Linked DNA regions of Variovorax sp. PBL-E5. The protein of the gene in region 1 interacts with the protein of each later gene in a pairwise test. Links are inferred from orthologs where the notes say so. Each region holds a gene or a part of one and is shown on either strand. Other genes may lie near its edges.

Region 1 (8,097 bases):
GGATGGCCGTGGGCGCGGCATAGCCTTTGTCGGTGGCGGCGCGCACCAGGGCGGGGTCGAGGCCCAGGGAATGGAATGGCATGGAATGAAGATCGCGAAGATGAAGGAGCATAGCCAGCATGAACCCCGATGACCTCGAACGTCTGCTGACCCGCGAGATGCCCTTCGGCAAATACAAGGGCCGGCTGATCGCCGACCTGCCCGGCAACTACCTGAACTGGTTTGCCCGCGAGGGCTTCCCCGAGGGAGAGATCGGCCGCCTGCTGGCGCTGATGCACGAGATCGACCACAACGGGCTCAAGGGGCTGCTGGAGCCGCTTCGCAAGAGGCGCTGAACGGGCCGCCAGTGACGCTTTTCCGCCTCATTTCGGCCCGGTCTGCCTAAAAATCAAAGCATTTCACCCAAAAGTCAAATAGTGAACGACAATGCCGGAGCGATCCAGCGGCCCTGCTGCCTGGTTCGCGATCCGGTGATCGGTCAGTTTCGCGCCACAGCGCCTGTTTAGTTTGTTGTGATACTGGGACTCCATCGCTTTGTTTTTTTGGTTTGATTAGGAGTCCCTCCATGGGCAAGAAACTCTACGTAGGCAACCTCGCTTACTCCGTGCGCGACAACGATCTGGAGCAGGCTTTCGCCGCTTACGGCTCGGTCGCCAGCGCCAAGGTCATGATGGAACGCGACAGCGGTCGCTCCAAGGGCTTCGGCTTCGTCGAAATGGGCACCGATGCGGAAGCACTCGCTGCCATCGAAGGCCTGAACGGCCAATCGCTCGACGGCCGCAGCCTGACCGTCAATGAAGCCCGTCCGATGGAGCCCCGTTCGCCCGGCGGCTTCGGCGGTGGTGGTGGTGGCCGCAGCGGCGGTGGCGGCGGCTACGGTGGTGGCGGCGGCGGCGGTGGTTACGGCGGCGGCGGCGGTGGTGGCGGCAATCGCAGCGGCGGTGGCGGCTACGGCGGCGGCGGCGGTGGCCGCGGCGGCTACTAAGCCCTTCCGGCATCCAGCACAAGGCTCCTTCGGGAGCCTTTTTCTTTGGCTGAACCGGCTCCCTCGGGCGCCTTTCCTCATGGGGCACGGCCCCCTGGTACGTGGAAGTCCGTACAGTCCTGGTCAGCAACCAGTCAGTCTCAGGCGACGACCCTCGATGCCACTACAACGAGGAGCGAGACAATGCGCATCAAGAGTCAGGCCGACTTCTTTTCAGGAGTCATGTTCGCTGCGGTCGGGGGCGCCTTCGCCGTCGGCGCCACCACCTACAACATCGGGGACGGCGCCCGCATGGGGCCCGGTTACTTTCCGCTCATGCTGGGGATCCTGCTGGCGATCCTCGGCGCGGCGATCATGTTCCAGGGGCTGGTGGTCGAGGCCCTCGACGGCGGAAAGATCGGCAAATGGGCCTGGAGGCCGCTGGCCTTCGTGCTCGGCGCCAACCTCGCGTTCGGCGTGCTGCTCGGCGGATTGCCGAGCATCGGCCTGCCGGCCATGGGGATGATCCTCGCGATCTACGCACTGACCCTCATCTCGAGCCTGGCCGGTGAGCAGTTCAAGCTGCGCGACGTGCTGGTGCTCGCGACCATCCTGGCAGCAGGCAGCTACGTGGCCTTCATCTGGGCGCTCAAGCTGCAGATCCAGGTCTGGCCGACCTTCATCACGGGTTGAGGAGCGCGCCATGGATCTGATTCACAACCTGAGCATCGGCTTCGGTGTCGCCTTCACCTTCACCAACCTGCTGTACTGCCTGATCGGCTGCATCCTGGGCACGCTGATCGGCGTGCTGCCGGGCATCGGCCCGGTGGCCACCATCGCGATGCTGCTGCCGGCCACCTATGCGCTGCCGCCGGTGTCGGCGCTGATCATGCTCGCGGGCATCTACTACGGCGCGCAGTACGGCGGCTCCACCACCGCCATCCTGGTCAACCTGCCCGGCGAATCCTCGTCGGTGGTGACTTGCATCGATGGCTACCAGATGGCACGACAGGGCCGCGCCGGCCCCGCGCTCGCCGCCGCCGGCCTGGGCTCCTTCTTCGCCGGTTGCGTGGGCACCTTGATCCTGGCGGCCTTCGCGCCGCCGCTGACCGAGCTGGCCTTCAAGTTCGGGCCGGCCGAGTACTTCTCGCTCATGACGCTGGGCCTGATCGGTGCCGTCGTGCTGGCCTCGGGCTCGCTGCTGAAGGCGGTCGCGATGATCGTGCTCGGTCTGCTGCTGGGCATCGTGGGCACGGACGTCAACTCCGGCGTGGCGCGCTTCAGCTTCGACATCCCGGAGCTGACCGACGGCATCGGCTTCGTGGTGATCGCGATGGGCGTGTTCGGCTACGGCGAGATCATCGGCAACCTGTCGCAGCCCGAGGACGAGCGCGAGGTGTTCACCGCCGACGTCAAGGGCCTGTGGCCCACGCGGGACGACTTCAAGCGCATGACGCCGGCCGTGCTGCGCGGCACCGCGCTCGGCTCGGCCCTCGGCATCCTGCCGGGCGGCGGCGCGCTGCTGGCAGCCTTCGCGGCCTACGCACTGGAGAAGAAGATCCGGATGAAGCCCGGCGAAATCCCCTTCGGCAAGGGCAACATCCGCGGCGTGGCCTCGCCCGAATCGGCCAACAATGCCGGCGCGCAGACCTCCTTCATCCCGCTGCTCACGCTGGGCATTCCGCCCAACGCGGTGATGGCGCTGATGGTGGGCGCGATGACCATCCACAACATCCAGCCCGGCCCGCAGGTCATGACCAGCAACCCCGAGCTGTTCTGGGGCCTGATCGCTTCGATGTGGATCGGCAACGCGATGCTCATCGTGCTCAACCTGCCGCTGATCGGCATGTGGATCAAGCTGCTGACGGTGCCCTACAGGTTCCTGTTCCCGGCGATCGTGCTGTTCTGCGCGATCGGCGTGTACTCGACCAACAACAACACCTTCGACGTCTGGATGGTCGGCGCCTTCGGCTTCATCGGCTACCTGTTCCTCAAGCTCAAGGCCGAGCCGGCGCCGCTGCTGCTGGGCTTCATCCTCGGGCCGATGATGGAGGAGAACCTGCGCCGTGCGCTGCTGCTGTCGCGCGGCACCTGGAGCGTGTTCGTCACGCGGCCGCTGTCCGCCGGCCTGCTGTTGGCGGCCTGCCTGCTGCTGGGCATCGTGCTGCTGCCTTCGATCAAGGCCAAACGCGAAGAGGCCTTTGTGGAGGAGTAGCTCGCCCCAGAGGCGTGTTAGCGGCGAGCGGAGGTCAGGGCGCGGCGCAGTTCGACCGCGCACAGCGCCACGGCGGTGTTCGCCTCGTCGAGCACCCGGCCCATCGTGATGAAGCCGTGGATCTGGCGCTCGAAGCAGACGTAGCTCGCGCGGTTGCCGGCCGCGGTCAGCGCACGCGCGTAGTCCAGCCCCTCGTCGCGCAGCGGGTCGTAGCCGGCGGTGAGCACCAGTGCCGGCGGCAGGCCCGCGAGCTTGTCTTGCAGCAGCGGCGAGGCACGCCACTCGAGGTCGTGCTTCGGATCGGCGATGTAATGGTCGTGGAAATACGTGATCGAATCGCTGGTGAGCAAATAGCCCTGGCCATTGGTGGTGTGCGACGCGTGGCCGCGGCGCATGTCGGTCGCGGGATAGATCAGCAGCTGGAACGCGATCGGCAGGTCGCCCGCATCGCGCGCCGCGATCGCCACCACGGCGGCCAGGTTGCCGCCGGCGCTGTCGCCGCCGACCGCGAGCCGGGTGGCATCGAGCCCGAGCGCGCCCGCTTCCTTGCGCACCCAGCGCGTGGCGGCGAGCACGTCGTCGACCGCGGCGGGAAAGCGGTGCTCCGGACCCATGCGGTAGTCGACGGCGACCACGGCGCATCCCGACAGATTGGCGAGCTCGCGGCACAGCGTGTCGTGCGTGTCGAGGTCGCCGATAACCCAGCCGCCGCCGTGGTAGTAGACCAGCACCGGCAGCAGCGCCGCACGGCTCGTGCCCAGCGGACGATAGAGCCGCAGCGGGATCGTGCCGTGCGGGCCGGTCGCGGCGAGTTCGCGCACCTCGGCGACCTCCCCGGGTTCGGGCTGCGTGACGCTGCGCCGTTCGCGGTAGAAGGCGCGCGCGTCGGCCGGCGACAGGGTGTGGGTCGGCGGGACGCCGCGCTGTTCCATGAGGTCGAGCAGCGCGCGGGCTTGAGGGTGCAGCATGGGGAGTCTCCGGAGGTGTGAAGTTCAGGCCCGGCGAGGGCGGATGCGCGACGCGGCTTCCTTGGCATTGCGGCGCGCGGTGTCGATGTCGGCCGCATGCGCCACCGCCACGCCCATGCGGCGCTTGACGAAGCTCTCGGGCTTGCCGAACAGGCGCACATCGGTGCCGGGCACGCGCAGCGCATCGGCCACGCCGTCGAAGACGATGCCGGCCGCATCCACGCCGCCGTAGACCACGGCGCTCGCGCCCGCGCTCTTGAGCGTGGTGTCGACCGGCAGGCCGAGGATCGCGCGCGCATGCAGCTCGAACTCGTTCTGCCACTGGGTCGCCAGGGTCACCAGGCCGGTGTCGTGCGGCCGCGGGCTGACCTCGCTGAACCAGACCTGCTCGCACTTGACGAACAGCTCGACGCCGAAGAGTCCCTGCCCGCCGAGATCGGCCGTCACCGCCTGCGCGATCTGCTGCGCCTTTTGCAGCGCGGCCGGCGCCATCGGATGCGGCTGCCAGCTCTCGACATAGTCGCCATGGACCTGCAGGTGGCCGATGGGCTCGCAGAAGCGGGTCTGCACGGCGCCGGCCTCGTCGAGCGCGCGCACCGTGAGCAGCGTGATCTCGTAGTCGAAATCGATGAAGCCCTCGACGATCACGCGGCCGTGGCTCACCCGGCCCCCGGCCATCGCACAGTCCCAGGCCTTCTGGACGTCGGCCGGCCCGTCGATCTTGCTCTGGCCCTTGCCCGAGCTGCTCATCACGGGCTTGACGATGCAGGGATAGCCGATGCCTTCGTCGATCGCCGCCTGCAGCTGGGCCAGCGAATCGCAGAACTTGTAGGGGCTGGTCGGCACGCCCAGCGTCTCGGCGGCCAGGCGGCGAATGCCTTCGCGGTCCATCGTGAGGCGCGCGGCGCGCGCGGTCGGGATCACGCGCACCACGCCGGCATCCTCGAGCTGCTGCAGCACCGGCGTGGCGATGGCCTCGATCTCGGGCACCACCAGCAGCGGCCGCTCGGCCTCGATCAGCGCTTTCAGCTGCACGGGATCGCTCATCGTGAGGGTGCGCGCATGGTGCGCCACCTGCTGGCCCGGCGCATTCTCGTAGCGGTCGACCGCGATGGTTTCGACGCCGAGGCGCTGCAGCGCGATCAGCACTTCCTTGCCGAGCTCGCCCGAGCCGAGCAGCATCACACGGGTGGCGGAAGGAGACAAGGGGGTGCCGAGGGTGGTCATGGGTACGGGTTCGTGCAGAAGAAGGAGACGGGTACGCAGGACTGTAAATCAAGCCCGCTGTCACACGCGGCAATGCGGCGCCCGCGCGCGTGTTTCACAATGCCGTGATGGGCGACTTCGGAGCGTCCCTCCCTTTTTTTCTTCAGGAGCATTTCTCATGGCAATCCACACAGTCGGCATCATCGGCGCGGGCACGATGGGCAACGGCATCGCGCAGGCCTGCGCCGTCGCGGGCGTCAAGGTCGTGATGGTCGACATCGCGCAGGCCGCGGTCGACAAGGGCCTCTCGACGGTCGCCGGCAGTCTCGACAGGCTGATCAAGAAGGACAAGCTCAGCACGGCGCAGAAGGATGCCGCGCTGGCGCTGATCAAGGGTTCGACGAACTACGACGAGCTCAAGGCGGCTCAACTCGTGATCGAGGCGGCGACCGAGAACCACGCGCTCAAGCTCAAGATCCTCCAGCAGGTCGATGCCCTGCCCCCGCCCGAAGCGATCATCGCCTCGAACACCTCGTCGATCTCGATCACCCAGCTGGCGGCGGCCACCTCGCGCGCCGACCGCTTCATCGGCATGCACTTCTTCAACCCGGTGCCGATGATGGCGCTGGTCGAGATCATCCGCGGCTACCTCACCAGCGACGCCACGCACGATGCGGTGAAGGCGCTGGCGGTGACGCTGGGCAAGTCGCCGATCACGGTGAAGAACGCGCCCGGCTTCGTGGTCAACCGCATTCTGGTGCCGATGATCAACGAGGCCTTCTTCGTGCTGGCCGAAGGGCTTGCGACGGCCGAGGACATCGACGCCGGCATGAAGCTGGGCTGCAACCAGCCGATCGGGCCGCTGGCACTGGCCGACATGATCGGGCTCGATGTCTGCCTGGCCGTGATGGAGGTCTACCTCGAACAGTTCGGCGACTCCAAGTACCGGCCCTGCCCGCTGCTCAAGGAGATGGTGGCGGCCGGACAGCTGGGCCGCAAGACGGGCCGCGGCGTCTACAGCTACTGAACGAGGTCGTCCATGACCGCCACGCCCACCACGCCGCCGCCCGAAGGCTGCATCGACACCCAGGTGCTCGACCACGTGCTGCTGATCGGCATCAACCGCCCGACCAAGCGCAACGGCTGGACGCCGCGCATGTTCCGCGAACTGGCCGAGGCCTACACGCGGCTCGACGACGATCCGGCGCTGCGCGTGGGCGTGCTGCACGCATTCGGCGATCACTTCACCGCCGGGCTGGATCTGCCCGCGGTGGCCGAGTACATGAAGCGCGGCGAGAAGGCGATTCCCGCAGGACTGGTCGAGCCGCACGACTACGGCCTGCCCGGCTACCGGCGACGCAGCAAGCCGATGGTGGTGGCGGTCAAGGGGATCTGCTTCACGGTCGGCATCGAGCTGATGCTGGGCGCCGACATCGTGGTCGCGGCCGACAACTGCCGCTTCTCGCAGATGGAAGTGCAGCGCGGCATCATGGCCACCGGCGGCGCGACGCTGCGCATGGCGGAGCGCGCGGGGCTGGGCAACGCCATGCTGCATCTGCTGACGGCCGACGAGTTCGGCAGCGCCGAGGCCTTCCGGCTGAACTTCGTGCAGAAGGTGGTGCCGGCCGGGGAGGAACTCGACGAGGCTTTGCGCATCGCGCAGCGCATCGCGGCGCAGGCGCCGCTGGCGGTGGTGGCGACACGGCTCAATGTAGTGAAGGCGATCGAACAGGGGCCGGCGGCAGCCGTCGCGGATTTCATTCCGGTGCAGCAGCGGCTGGCGAACAGCGAGGATGCGGCCGAAGGGGTACGGTCCTTTGTCGAGCGGAGACCTTCGCGGTTCAGTGGGCGATGAGGGGGCCTTTGCGGAGGTCCGGCGCGCTCACCCCAGCCCTCTCCCGGAGGGAGAGGGGGGCAAGACAACAATTCTCACAAATTACATTGCACACAATTTAATTGGAGGCTATACTTCCGGCCATGCGCACCCAGCCCCCATCGACCGACGAGATGCTCCGGCTCGACAACCAGCTCTGCTTCGCGGTCTACTCCGCCTCGCTGGCGATGACCAAGCTCTACAAGCCGCTGCTCGACAAGCTCCATCTCACCTACCCGCAATACCTCGTGATGCTGGTGCTGTGGGAGCGCGACGGGCTCATGGTGTCCGAGCTCGGCGAGCGACTCTCGCTCGATTCGGGCACGCTCACGCCCTTGCTCAAGCGGCTCGAAGCCAGCGGCCTGGTGGCGCGCATCCGCGATGTCGATGACGAGCGCCGGGTCCGCGTCACCCTCACCGCCGCGGGCCGCAAGCTCAAGGCGCGCGCCGCCGGCGTGCCGGGCTGCCTGATGGCCGCCACGCAGTGCTCGGTGCCCGAACTCATCGCCCTCACGCAGCAGATCCAGACCCTGCGCGATCGCGTCAAGGCTGCCTAGTCTTTTTCCCCCAACCAACCGAAGGAACCACCATGGTCAAGAAACTCGACAAAGTGCTCTACACCGCGCAGTCCCACACCATCGGCGGCCGCGACGGCGCCGGCAAGACCAGCGACGACGCGCTCGACGTCAAGCTCAGCTCGCCCGGCACCGGCAAGCCCGGCACCAACCCCGAGCAGCTGTTCGCGGTCGGCTACTCGGCCTGCTTCATCGGCGCGATGAAGGCGGTCGGTCCCAAGATCAAGGTCAAGGTGCCGGACGACGTGGCCATCGACGCCAGCGTTTCCCTCGGCCCGACGGACGGCGGCGCGGCC
Region 2 (8,036 bases), 3.3 Mb from region 1 along the record:
GTGCGGCGAGGATTTCCTTCGCATCCTCCGTCAGCGGCGTGACGCCCGAGACCAGCAGCCATCCGCCCGCCACCAGCGTCAGCGCGGCCATCAGCCGCGGGCTCAGGCGCACCGCCGCGCGGCCGATCGGTGCCGCCACGCCCGAGCGCAGTTCGTAGACCACGATCAGCGCGCTGGCCACCACCAGCGGCAGCACGTAGTAGATGCCGCGGTTGAGCACCAGCGCGCCGAGCATCGCCCCGGTCGGCACGTGCGTGCCGCCGGCCAGCAGCATCACCGCCTCGAACACGCCGACACCGCCGGGCACATGGCTGGCGATGCCGGCCGTGATGGCGATCGCATAGAAGATCACGAAGGTGGGCAGCGCGATCCGGTCGGCGGGCAGCAGGAACCAGAGCGCCGCGGCCGAGGCTGCCAGCTCGACGGCCGAGATCACCAGCTGCCGCAAGGCCAGGCCCGCCTGCGGCAGCCGCAGCGTGCGCTGCGCGCCCAGATGCAGCGCGCGCCGCCGCGCGCACAGCCAGAGGAAGGCGGCCAGCGCGATCAGCAGCGCCGCGCCCAGCGCGCGCAGCGCCAGCGGCCGCACGTGCAGCAGCGGCGCCACTTCGTGCGCGCCCCACAGCAGCCCGAGCGCACCGAAGGCCGCGATGCCCAGGCCGAAGGCGGCGGCGTTGAAGACGATGACCTGCGCGATCTGGTGCGGCTCCAGCCCGGCGGCCGCATACATGCGCGTGCGCACCGCGCCGCCGGTCAGCGGACCGAGGCCGATGGTGTTGGACAGGGCGTAGGCGACAAAGGAAGTCAGCAGCACCGTGGAGCGCGCGACCTTGGCGCGGGCATAACTCAGCGACGAGGCGTCATAGCCGCTCAACGCGAAGTAGCTCGCGGCAGTGGCCGCGATCGCGAGCGCGATGTTCGAGCCCGGCGTGGCCTGCACCGCGGCCATCACATCGTCGTAGCGAACCTCATGCAGCAGCCGGTGCAGCGCAACGCCGATCGCGATGGCGAGAACGACGCCGAGCGCCGCCATCAGCCACGGTTTCAGGCGCGGCCACCAGGGGCCCGGCCGAAGCTTCGGCAGGCTACGGAGCGGGAGAGGATCGATGGGGTATTCGGACACGAGGCGAAGGGGCAATCTGCTGAACGCCCGATCGGCAAGGCGGGAGGACACGCCGCGCCGAAATACCTCACGCTGTGACACAAAATAACCGGGCGTCACGCGTTGTTGCGCGCGCCGCGGTGGGCGCGCCACGGCCCGGCGCCGGCCCGCACGCCGCAACGCGGCCGCGCGGAATCGGAATCTCAGGCCGCCTGGACGAACCGGCTGCGGATCGACTGCTCGATACCCGCCGCATCGAGGCCGATGCCGGCCAGCAGCCTGGCCGGATCGCCATGCTCGATGAAGCGGTCGGGCAGGCCGAGCTGCAGCACGGGCCTGTCGATGCGCGCGGCCTGCAGCGCCTCCAGCACGGCGCTGCCGGCGCCGCCCATGATGGCGCCCTCCTCGACCGTGACCAGCGCATCGTGCGTGGCCGCGACCTTCAGCAGCAACTCGACGTCGAGCGGCTTGGCCCAGCGCATGTTGACCACCGTGGCGTCGAGCGCCTCGGCCGCCTTGAGCGCCGGATACAGCAGCGTGCCGAAGGCGAGGATGGCGATGCGCTTCCCCTCACGCCGGACCTCGCCCTTGCCGAAGGACAGGCCCTCGAGCGTGAGCGCCGGCGTGACGCCCGCGCCCGCGCCGCGCGGATAGCGCACCGCGACCGGATGGTTCTGCTCGTAAGCCGTGGTGAGCAGCCGCCGGCACTCGGCCTCGTCGGCCGGGCAGGCGACGCTCATGTTGGGGATGCAGCGCAGGAAGGCGATGTCGTAGGCGCCCGCATGCGTGGCGCCGTCGGCGCCCACCAGACCGGCGCGATCGAGCGCGAACACCACCGGCAGGTTCTGGATCGCGACGTCGTGGATCAGCTGGTCGTAGGCGCGCTGCAGGAAGGTCGAGTAGATCGCGACCACGGGCTTGAGCCCCTCGCACGCGAGGCCCGCCGCGAAGGTGACCGAATGCTGCTCGGCAATGCCGACGTCGTAGTAGCGGCCCGGAAAGCGCTTCTCGAACTCGACCAGCCCCGAGCCTTCGCGCATCGCCGGCGTGATGCCGACCAGCCGGCCGTCCTGCGCGGCCATGTCGCACAGCCAGCTGCCGAAGACCTGGGTGAAGGTCTGCTTGGGCGCGGTCGCGGGCTTCACCAGGCCGACGGCCGGATCGAACTTGGACGGCCCGTGATAGGCCACCGGGTCGGCCTCCGCCAGCTTGTAGCCCTGGCCCTTCCTGGTGACCACGTGCAGGAACTGCGGACCGTGCAGGTGCTTGAGGTTCTCGAGCGTGGGCACCAGCGAATCGAGATCGTGGCCGTCGATCGGGCCGACATAGTTGAAGCCGAACTGCTCGAACAGCGTGGCCGGCACCACCATGCCCTTGGCATGCTGCTCGAGGCGCTTGGCCAGCTCGAACAGCGGCGGCGCGGCGCGCAGCACGCTCTTGCCGACGTTCTTGGCGGCGGCATAGAAGTTGCCGCTCATCAGTTGCGCGAGGTAGCGGTTGAGCGCGCCGACCGGCGGGCTGATCGACATGTCGTTGTCGTTGAGGATGACCAGCAGCTTGCAGTCGCAGACACCCGCGTTGTTGAGCGCCTCGAAGGCCATGCCGGCGGTGAGCGCGCCGTCGCCGATGATCGCGACCGCGTGCCGGTCCTCGCCCTTCTGCTTGGACGCCATCGCCATGCCGAGCGCGGCCGAAATGCTGGTCGACGAATGGGCGGTGCCGAAGGTGTCGTACTCGCTCTCGCTGCGCTGCGGGAAGCCCGAGATGCCGCCGAGCTGGCGCAAGGTCGGCATGCGCTCGCGGCGGCCGGTGAGGATCTTGTGCGGATAGGTCTGGTGGCCCACGTCCCACACCAGGCGGTCGTGCGGCGTGTTGAACACGTGGTGCAGCGCGACCGTGAGCTCGACCGTGCCGAGGTTCGAGCTCAGGTGGCCGCCGGTGCGCGACACGTTGTCGAGCACGCAGGTGCGCACCTCGTCGGCCAGCTGCTTGAGCTGGGCGCGGTCGAACTGCCGCAGGACGGAGGGATCGTGGATCGTGGGAAGCAGCGGGGCCATGGAAAACGTCTTGTTGTTGTTATCGGTCGCGCTCGACGACCATGTGGGCCAGCGCGCGCAGCGCGCCGGTGTCGGCCAGTGTGCTGCGATCCAGCGCGGCCAGTGCATCGGCCAGCAGTTCCCTGGCCTGCGCACGCGCACCGTCGATGCCGAGCAGGGACACGTAGGTGGGCTTGTCGCTCGCGGCGTCCTTGCCGGCGGTCTTGCCGAGCGTCTGCGAATCGGCCGTGACGTCGAGGATGTCGTCGACCACCTGGAACGCGAGGCCGATGGCCGCGCCGTAGTCGCGCAGCGCCGCCAGCGCTCCGGCCGCGATCGGGCCGCCGCAGGCCGCGCCCATCTCGACGCTGCCCTGCAGCAGCGCGCCGGTCTTGAGGCGGTGCATCTCGCGCAGCTGGGCCTCGTCGAGCGCGAGCCCGACGCTGGCCAGATCGATCGCCTGGCCGCCGGCCATGCCTTGCCCGCCGGCCGCGCGTGCCAGCAGGCCGCACAGGCGCGCCTGCACGGCCGGCGCCACGGCGTCGCCCTCGGGCGTGAGCAGCTCGAAGGCCAGCGCCTGCAGCGCATCGCCCGCGAGCAGCGCATCGGCCTCGCCGAACTTCACGTGCACCGTGGGCTTGCCGCGGCGCAGCACGTCGTTGTCCATGCACGGCAGATCGTCGTGCACCAGCGAATAGGCATGGATCAGTTCGGCCGCGCAGGCAGCGCGCAGCGCAGCTTCTGCGTTGCCGCCGACGGCTTCGCTGGCCGCGAACACCAGCAGCGGACGCAGCCGCTTGCCGCCGTCGAGCACCGCATAGCGCATCGGGTTGCCGAGTTCGAGCGGCGCATCGACGCCGACCCAGGCCGACAGCGCGGCCTCCACCGTGGCCAGATGCGGTTCGCTCCACGCGGCGAGCCGCGCAGCGTCCCAATGCAGCAATGGCGCGCCGCTCATTCCGCCGTCCAGGCCTTGAGACTGCCGGCGTCGAGCACCTTGATCTGTTCCTCGACCGCCTGCAGCCGGTCGCGGCAGAAGGCCAGCAACACGGCGCCGCGCTGGTAGCTGCCGAGCAGCTGGTCGAGCGGCAGCTGGCCCGACTCGAGCTCGGCCACCAGGCGTTCGAGCTCCTGCAGTCCGGCTTCGTAGGTGGGGGGCAGCGGGCCCGTATCGGGTGCAGGGGGTTGGCCCGGCGGGGAGGAGGAAGGCACCTTGGGCATTCGGGGATCGGGGATGAAACAGGGCATTTTAGGACGGCTACAATCCTGGTCTTCCCTGGCCGGTCGCACCGGCGCAATTCCTCGGGCCGTTCAGCACCTTTCGACGGCAGCCTTCCGTTTTTCCTTCTCTCCCTGTGGGGAGCTTGGTCAGGTCACCCATGTCTGATTTAAGTCTTCAACTGCAGCAGGCCTCGAGCCAACTTCCGGTTTCCGCGTATTTCGACGAGGCGCTCTACGCCCGCGAGCTGCAAACGCTTTTCGCCGCGGGCCCGCGCTATGTCGGCCACCGGCTGGCGGTGCCCGAGCCGGGCAATTTCCACACCCTGCCGCAGGAGCAGCAGGGCCGCGCGCTGGTACACACGCCCAAGGGCGTGGAGCTGATCTCCAACGTGTGCCGCCATCGCCAGGCGCTGATCCTGCAGGACCGCGGCAGCCTCGATGCGCAGGGCGGCGGCAACATCGTCTGCCCGCTGCACCGCTGGACCTATGCCGCGGCCGATCCGCGCAGCACCGGCACGCTGATCGGCGCGCCGCACTTCGAGCAGGATCCCTGCCTCAACCTGCACAACTACCCGCTGACCGAGTGGAACGGCCTGTTGTTCGAGAAGAACGCCCGCGGACAGGGCCGCGACGTCGCGGCCGACCTCGCCAGCCTGGGCCCGCGCGCCGACCTCGACTTCGAAGGCTACGCGCTCGACCGGGTCGTGCTGCACGAGTGCAACTACAACTGGAAGACCTTCATCGAGGTCTACCTCGAGGACTACCACGTCGGCCCCTTCCATCCCGGGCTCGGCAGCTTCGTCACCTGCGACGACCTGCGCTGGGAATTCAACCGGCATTTCTCGGTGCAGACGGTCGGCGTTGCCAACCGGCTCGGCCGCGCCGGCAGCCCGATCTATCAGCGCTGGCAGGAGCAATTGCTGAAGTACCGCGAGGGCAAGCCGCCCAAGTACGGTGCGATCTGGCTCACCTACTACCCGCATGTGATGGTCGAGTGGTATCCGCACGTGCTCACCGTCTCGACGCTGCATCCGGTCGGCCCGCAGAAGACGCTCAACATGGTCGAGTTCTTCTACCCCGAGGAAATCGTCGCCTTCGAGCGCGAATTCATCGAAGCCCAGCAGGCCGCCTACATGGAGACCTGCGCCGAGGACGACGAGATCGCCGAGCGCATGGACGCCGGCCGCCGCGCGCTGATGCAGCGCGGCGACGACGAGAGCGGCCCCTACCAGAGCCCGATGGAAGATGGCATGCAGCAGTTCCACGAATGGTACCGCCGCGAGATGAAGAGCCCCTGAGGCAATGCAGGCACTCTGGATGGTGCTGGGCGCACTGGTCTTCGCGACCATGGGCGTGTGCGTCAAGATCGCCTCGGCCTGGTTCTCCAGTGCCGAACTGGTGTTGTACCGTGGCCTGATCGGCATCCTTTTCCTGTGGGCGCTGGCGCGCAGCCGCGGCGTCTCGCTGGGCACGCGCTACCCGCTGATGCACGGCTGGCGCAGCCTGATCGGCGTGGTGTCGATGGGCGCGTGGTTCTACTCTATCGCCCACATGCCGCTGGCCACCGCGATGACGCTCAACTACATGAGCAGCGTCTGGATCGCCGCCTTCCTGATCGGCGGCACGCTGCTGGCCTGGATGCCGGTGCCCGGGCGCGACGGCAGCCTGCCGCGGCCGCCGCTGCAGGGGCCGCTGATCCTCACCGTGCTCGCGGGCTTCGTCGGCGTGGTGCTGATGCTCAAGCCCAACGTCAACGACAGCCAGGGCTTCGCGGGCCTGGTCGGGCTGATGTCGGGCCTCACGGCGGCCTTTGCCTACATGCAGGTGGTGGCACTCTCGCGGCTCGGTGAACCCGAGGAGCGAACCGTGTTCTATTTCGCGGTGGGCTCGGCGATCGCCGGCGGCCTGGCCACGCTGCTCGGCGAAGCCACGCCGTGGGCCGAATGGACCTGGATGCATGCCCTGTGGCTCGCGCCCGTGGGCGTGCTGGCGGCGGTGGGCCAGCTGTGCATGACGCGCGCCTATGCAAGCGCCAAGACCGAGAGCGGGACGCTGCTGGTCGCCAACCTGCAGTATTCGGGCATCGTCTTCGGCGCGATGTACAGCGTGCTGCTGTTCGGCGACCGCATCGACGCGATGGGCTGGGCCGGCATGGTGCTGATCGTCTTCAGCGGCATCGCGGCCACCGTGCTGCGCCAGCGATCGCTGCCGAAGGCGCCGGCCGAAGAGCATTGAAGGATTTCGCATGTACACGACCCTGATCACCGCCGAGCAACTGACGGCCCTGCAGCGCAGCGCAGCGCCGCTGATGGTGTTCGACTGCAGCTTCGAGCTGATGAAGCCCGAGGCCGGCGCGCAGAACTACCGCGCGGCACACATTCCCGGCGCGCTCTACGCCGACCTCGACACCGACCTCAGCGCGAAGCACGGCATGCCGGGCGCGCACGGCGAGGTGGTGGTGGCGCAGGACGAGGGCCTGCCCGCATCGGGCGGCCGCCATCCGCTGCCGAGCCGCGAGAAGTTCGCGGCCTGGCTGTCGTCGATCGGCTTCGCCAACGGCATGCAGGCCGTGGTGTACGACCGCAACGGCGCCAACTACTGCGGCCGCCTCTGGTGGATGCTCAAGTGGATGGGCCACGAGGCCGTGGCCGTGCTCGACGGCGGACTGCAGGCCTGGCAGGCCGCGGGCGGCGCGGTCGCCGGCGGCGACGAGCCCGCGCGCTTCCAATCCAACTTCGTGGCCGCTGCGCCCTTGGTGGTGCTCGCCGACACGCAGCGCGTGCTCGCGCGGCTCGACCAGTCTGACCAGACGCTGATCGATGCGCGTGCCGCTGCGCGCTATCGCGGCGAGGTGGAACCTCTGGACCCGATCGCAGGTCACATCCCCGGGGCCCTGAACCGGCCCTTCACCGAGAACCTCGGCCCCGACGGCAAATTCAAGCCGGCCGCCCAGTTGCGCGCCGAGTTCGAGACCTTGCTGGCGGGCCGGGATCCGGCCACGGTCGTCCACCATTGCGGCAGCGGCGTGAGCGCGCTGCCCAACCTGCTCGCAATGCAGATCGCGGGCCTCGGGTCGACCGCGCTCTATGCCGGCAGCTGGAGCGAATGGAGCAACACGCCGGGGCTGCCGACCCGGCAAGGCGCAAACGCATGAATCCTGCACGGCTGCTTTCCACCTTCGCACTGCCTGCGCTGCTCGCGCTGCCGATCGCGGCCATCGCGCAGCAGGCACAGCATGCGCACGTGCACGGCCAGCTCAGGCTCGATGTCGCGATCGACGGCCCGACCGTGGTCATCGAGATGGATTCGCCGCTCGACAACTTCATCGGCTTCGAGCACGCACCGAAGACCGATGCCGAAAAGAAAACCGCAGACGACGCCGTCGCCCAGCTGCGCGCGGCCGACCAGCTGTTCAGGATCGACCCCAGCGCCAACTGCAAGCTCGGCCCGGTGACGCTGCGCTCCGCGGCGCTCGGCCTGGGCAAGGCGGACGCCGACGCCGCCGAAGGCCATGCCGACCTCGACGGCACCTTCGCCTTCAACTGCACCAATGCGCAGGCGACCAAGTTCATCGACATCGCGCTGCTCGATGCCTTCAAGGGCATCCGGCAGATCGACGTCCAGATCGCCGCGCCGCAGGGCCAGTTCAAGCGCACGCTCAAGCGGCCGACCACACGCCT

The links.
Region 2: the proteins of purT (region 1) and WDLP6_RS19170 interact in binary tests that used the Escherichia coli proteins (3 or more experiments, as listed by UniProt). The link is inferred for Variovorax sp. PBL-E5 from one-to-one orthologs.

What each region holds. Positions count from the first base shown.
Region 1 is NZ_LR594671.1:641,811-649,907, reverse strand. What follows is about bases 3,274-6,196. They hold purT (formate-dependent phosphoribosylglycinamide formyltransferase), read right to left. Parts: upstream 5,375-6,196; coding sequence 4,172-5,374; downstream 3,274-4,171. Other genes in these bases: WDLP6_RS03170 (3-hydroxybutyryl-CoA dehydrogenase), read left to right, coding at 5,532-6,196; WDLP6_RS03180 (alpha/beta hydrolase), read right to left, coding at 3,274-4,147. Also shown: WDLP6_RS03205 (DEAD/DEAH box helicase), read right to left, coding at 1-82; WDLP6_RS03200 (DUF3820 family protein), read left to right, coding at 120-335; WDLP6_RS03195 (RNA recognition motif domain-containing protein), read left to right, coding at 566-985; WDLP6_RS03190 (tripartite tricarboxylate transporter TctB family protein), read left to right, coding at 1,169-1,657; WDLP6_RS03185 (tripartite tricarboxylate transporter permease), read left to right, coding at 1,668-3,179; more of WDLP6_RS03180, read right to left, coding at 3,197-3,273; more of WDLP6_RS03170, read left to right, coding at 6,197-6,380; WDLP6_RS03165 (crotonase/enoyl-CoA hydratase family protein), read left to right, coding at 6,393-7,208; WDLP6_RS03160 (MarR family winged helix-turn-helix transcriptional regulator), read left to right, coding at 7,331-7,783; WDLP6_RS03155 (organic hydroperoxide resistance protein), read left to right, coding at 7,816-8,097. UniProt on the Escherichia coli protein: Involved in the de novo purine biosynthesis. Catalyzes the transfer of formate to 5-phospho-ribosyl-glycinamide (GAR), producing 5-phospho-ribosyl-N-formylglycinamide (FGAR). Formate is provided by PurU via hydrolysis of 10-formyl-tetrahydrofolate.
Region 2 is NZ_LR594671.1:3,932,301-3,940,336, forward strand. Bases 2,135-4,996 are described here. They hold WDLP6_RS19170 (polyprenyl synthetase family protein), read right to left. Parts: upstream 4,094-4,996; coding sequence 3,176-4,093; downstream 2,135-3,175. Other genes in these bases: dxs (1-deoxy-D-xylulose-5-phosphate synthase), read right to left, coding at 2,135-3,156; xseB (exodeoxyribonuclease VII small subunit), read right to left, coding at 4,090-4,356; WDLP6_RS19180 (aromatic ring-hydroxylating oxygenase subunit alpha), read left to right, coding at 4,515-4,996. In the rest of the region: bifunctional lysylphosphatidylglycerol flippase/synthetase MprF, read right to left, coding at 1-1,120; more of dxs, read right to left, coding at 1,303-2,134; more of WDLP6_RS19180, read left to right, coding at 4,997-5,654; WDLP6_RS19185 (DMT family transporter), read left to right, coding at 5,659-6,591; WDLP6_RS19190 (sulfurtransferase), read left to right, coding at 6,602-7,510; WDLP6_RS19195 (DUF2796 domain-containing protein), read left to right, coding at 7,507-8,036.